DNA from 2 places in the Streptomyces sp. NBC_01077 genome. Region 1 is predicted to be linked to the other one. Evidence: riboswitches for the same ligand, from Rfam matches in the RefSeq annotation. Region 1 holds a riboswitch; the other holds the start of a gene.
The links. Region 1 has a riboswitch for ZMP and ZTP ahead of OG462_RS39355 (bifunctional 5,10-methylenetetrahydrofolate dehydrogenase/5,10-methenyltetrahydrofolate cyclohydrolase). Riboswitches for the same ligand answer to the same signal wherever they lie in the genome.
Positions count from the first base shown of each region.

Region 1 (2,195 bases):
CGGTCGGCGGCTCCGCAGCCACCCTTTTAGGGGCGCCCTGCGCGGCCTGTACAGAAACGTGACCGTCATCGACCGCGGCCCCGCCCGCCACCGCTGCCGCCGCCCCGTCACGAACCGTGCCTACAGGCCGAGCTGGCGCTCCGCGCCCTCGACCGTCTGGGCGAGGAGAACGGCGATGGTCATGGGGCCGACACCGCCGGGGACCGGGGTGATCAGGGAGGCGCGCTCGGCGGCCGACGCGAAGTCGACGTCGCCGACGTTGCCCGGGTTGTAGCCGGCGTCGACGACGACGGCGCCGGGCTTGATGTCCGCGCCCTTGATGAAGTTCGGCCTACCGACCGCGGCCACGAGGATGTCGGCCTCGCGGACGACGGAGGAGAGGTCCTCGGTGCGGGAGTGGCAGTAGGTGACGGTGGCGTCGCGGCCGAGCAGGAGCAGACCGGCCGGCTTCCCGAGGATCGCGCTGCGGCCGACGACGACGGCGCGCTTGCCCCGGGGGTCGACGTCGTACGCGTCGAGGAGGCGCATGATGCCGCCGGGCGTGCAGGAGACGAAGCCGGGCAGACCGAAGCCCATGGCGGCGAAGGAGGCCATGGTGACGCCGTCGACGTCCTTCTCCGGGGCGATGGCCTCGAAGGCGACGCGCTCGTCGATGTGCGGGCCGACCGGGTGCTGGAGGAGGATGCCGTGGACCTCGGGGTCCTCGGAGAGCGCGGTGATCGCGGCGACGAGCTCCTCGGTCGTCGTGGCGGCGGGCAGCTCGACGTGCTTGGAGCGGATTCCGGCCTTCGCGCAGCGGTTCTGCTTCATCTTCACGTACGTCACGGAGGCCGGGTCGGCGCCGACCAGGACGGTCGCGAGACACGGGGTGACGCCGGTGCGACGGGTGATCTCGGCGGCACGGGCGGCGGTCTCCTCGACCGTACGGCGGGCGAGGGCAGTGCCGTCCATGAGGGTGGCGGTGCTGGTGGACATGGCAACTCCTGGGCGTCGTCTCTGACAGGTGATTCGCCCAGGCGCACGGCATCGGTACGGTCGCGCCGGTGGAGCACGCTCTCGCCGGGCCGCTCCCCGGTGGTGATCCACCTCGAGCGCCAGTCACGGCCCGAGCCCTACTGTACGTGAGCGGTCGGGGGCCGGTCCCGGACAGGGTGCATATGACCGGGTGCCGGGGCGCTTGTCGGCGGCGCCTCCGCGCATCACGATGAGCCCCGACGGGCCGGACGACCTCGACGAGGAGGCCGAGTTGAGCGATACGTGGATGGCCGGACGGGCGGAGGCGGCGGCCGAGACGCCCCACGGCGGCGGGGAGGCGACCGCCGCGGCTTCCTCCGCGACGGACCCGGGCCACGGGGATGCGCCCCTCGGCCACTGCCCCGGGGACAGGAGCCTCGGCCGCCGCCCCGGGGATACGAGCCTCGGTCATCGACCCGGGGATGCGAGCCTCGGGCGCCAGAGGGAGACCCTCAGCCCCGGTGAGGCGCCCCCCGGATCCTCCGGGCACGTCCGGCCGCTGGTCGCCGCGTCCTGGCGGCGTTCCGCACGCGCGCACGTGAGTCCGGACGGGGCTGCCCGGGTGGAGCTGGACGAGGACGAGCTCGCCGCGTACCGGGACGGCCATCCGCTGGCGTCGGCGATGCCGGTGATCCGGGAGCTGATGGGGGCGTACGCGACGGACGGGGAGCATCTCCTCGCGGTCTGCGACGCCGCCGGGCGGATGCTGTGGGTCGAGGGGCACCCGGCCACGCTGCGCAAGGCGCGGGGGATGAACTTCGTGGCCGGGGCCCGCTGGTCGGAGGCGGCAGCCGGAACCAACGCGCCCGGGACGGCCCTCGCCGTCGACCGGCCCGTGCAGGTGGTCGCCGCCGAGCACTTCCGGCACCCGGTGCGTGCGTGGACCTGCGCCGCCGCACCTGTGCACGATCCGCGCAGCGGACGGGTGCTCGGCGCGGTCGACATCACGGGCGGGAGGCGGCTCGCACACCCGCACAGTCTCGGATTCGTGCAGGCGGTGGCGCGGGCGGCCGAGTCGCAGCTGGCCCTTCTCGGGCCGGTCCCGGAGGCGGGCAGGCTCAGCCTCTCGGCGCTGGGCCGCGACGAGGCCCTGCTCTCGACCGGGGATCGGCGGGTCCGGCTGAGCCGCCGCCACAGCGAGATCCTGGTGCTGCTCGCGCATCGTCCGGAAGGGATCGGCG
Region 1 is NZ_CP108669.1:8,790,199-8,792,393, reverse strand. It holds gene OG462_RS39355 (bifunctional 5,10-methylenetetrahydrofolate dehydrogenase/5,10-methenyltetrahydrofolate cyclohydrolase) at 121-975, opposite strand; ZMP/ZTP riboswitch at 1,004-1,112, opposite strand; gene OG462_RS39350 (GAF domain-containing protein) at 1,205-2,195, shown strand, end outside.

Region 2 (2,195 bases), 2.9 Mb from region 1:
TCGCGGAGAGCGACGGCGATGGCCGCGGTGGTCTGGTTGTGCGGGCCGCCCTGGAGGCCGGGGAAGACGGCCTTGTCGAGGGCCTTGGCGTGCTCCTCGCGGGACATGAGCATGGCGCCGCGCGGGCCGCGGAGGGTCTTGTGGGTGGTCGTGGAGATGACGTCCACGTACGGGACCGGGGACGGGTGGGCGCCGCCCGCGATGAGGCCGGCGATGTGGGCGACGTCGGCGACGAGCACTGCACCGGACTCACGGGCGATCTCGCCGAAGGCGGCGAAGTCGATCGTGCGGGGCAGCGCGGTGCCGCCGCAGAAGATCACCTTGGGGCGTTCCTTGAGGGCCAGCTCGCGGACCTCGTCGAAGTCGACGAGACCCGTGTCCTGGCGGACGCCGTACTGGACGCCGCGGAACCACTTGCCGGTGGCGGAGACGCCCCAGCCGTGGGTGAGGTGGCCGCCCATGGGCAGGGCCATGCCCATGACGGTGTCGCCGGGCTCGGCGAAGGCGAGGTAGACGGCGAGGTTGGCCGGGGAGCCGGAGTAGGGCTGGACGTTGGCGTGGTCGACGCCGAAGACGGCCTTGGCGCGCTCGACGGCGAGGGTCTCGACCTGGTCGATGTTCTGCTGGCCCTCGTAGTAGCGGCGGCCGGGGTAGCCCTCGCTGTACTTGTTCTGGAGGACGGTGCCGGAGGCTTCGAGGACGGCGGCGGAGACGTAGTTCTCGCTCGGGATGAGGCGCAGGGTCTCGGCCTGGAGGCGTTCCTCGGCGCCGACGAGGGCGGCGAGCTCGGGGTCGGCGGCGGCGAGTGCGGGGTGCTGGTACTGGTGCTGCGGGACGGTCATGGTGGTGTCCTCCGGGCGACGGCGGATCCCGGGGCACTGCGTGAGAGGCGCGGCGCCACGCGGGACTTCGGTCCCGTGACGCCCAGGCGGGCGGCGTCTCGTGTGGTCTGCCGCGCACGACTCCCCCGGGGTCGCTTCCCCGTGCGCCAGTCGCCGTGCGTGTTTTCAGAGTAGCGGGTGTCTTGTCGGTCAGGCCGGATCGGGGAGCGGGGTCTGACCGACAAGACACCCGCAAAGGGCGCGCCGCGCGCGAGGTTTCCCGGTCCGGCATCCGAGCGACGATAGAAACAGGGGCCACACCCCCTCGTCGGGGTCATCCCCGAGCCGCAGGACGAACGGAGATCCCGTGTCGAGCACACAAGACGCGATCGCTTCGGCAGAGGCGCACAGCGCTCACAACTACCACCCCCTGCCGGTCGTCGTCGCTTCGGCGGACGGCGCCTGGATGACCGATGTCGAGGGGCGCCGCTATCTCGACATGCTCGCCGGATACTCGGCGCTCAACTTCGGGCACGGCAACCGGCGCCTGATCGACGCGGCGAAGGCCCAGCTGGAGCGGGTGACGCTGACCTCGCGCGCGTTCCACCACGACCGGTTCGCCGAGTTCTGCACCCGGCTCGCCGAGCTGTGCGGCAAGGAGGCGGTGCTGCCGATGAACACCGGCGCGGAGGCGGTCGAGACGGCCGTGAAGACCGCCCGGAAGTGGGGGTACGAGGTGAAGGGCGTGCCGGACGGGCACGCGAAGATCGTGGTCGCGGCGAACAACTTCCACGGCAGGACGACGACGATCGTCAGCTTCTCCACGGACCACGAGGCCCGGGACCACTTCGGTCCGTACACGCCGGGGTTCGAGATCGTGCCGTACGGGGATCTGACGGCGATGGAGGCGGCGGTCACCGAGAACACGGTGGCGGTGCTGCTGGAACCGATCCAGGGCGAGGCGGGGGTCCTGGTGCCGCCGGCCGGCTATCTGGCGGGGGTGCGGGCGCTGACGCGCCGGCGGAACGTGCTGTTCATGGCGGACGAGATCCAGTCGGGTCTGGGCCGGACGGGCCGGACGTTCGCGTGCGAGCACGAGGGTGTGGTGCCGGACGTGTACATCCTGGGGAAGGCGCTGGGCGGCGGTGTGGTGCCGGTGTCGGCGGTGGTCGCCGACCGGGAGGTGCTCGGGGTGTTCCGGCCGGGTGAGCACGGGTCGACGTTCGGCGGGAACCCGCTGGCCTGTGCGGTGGCCCTGGAGGTGATCGCGATGCTGCGGACGGGCGAGTTCCAGGAGCGGGCGGCGGAGCTGGGCGAGCACCTGCACGCGGAGCTGGGGCTGCTGGTGGGCGGCGGTGCGGTGGAGGCGGTGCG
Region 2 is NZ_CP108669.1:5,922,372-5,924,566, reverse strand. It holds gene glyA (serine hydroxymethyltransferase) at 1-842, opposite strand, end outside; ZMP/ZTP riboswitch at 916-1,006, opposite strand; gene rocD (ornithine--oxo-acid transaminase) at 1,189-2,195, shown strand, end outside.
Region 2: linked by a shared signal. The riboswitch ahead of glyA (serine hydroxymethyltransferase) and the one ahead of OG462_RS39355 (bifunctional 5,10-methylenetetrahydrofolate dehydrogenase/5,10-methenyltetrahydrofolate cyclohydrolase) in region 1 are both predicted to bind ZMP and ZTP.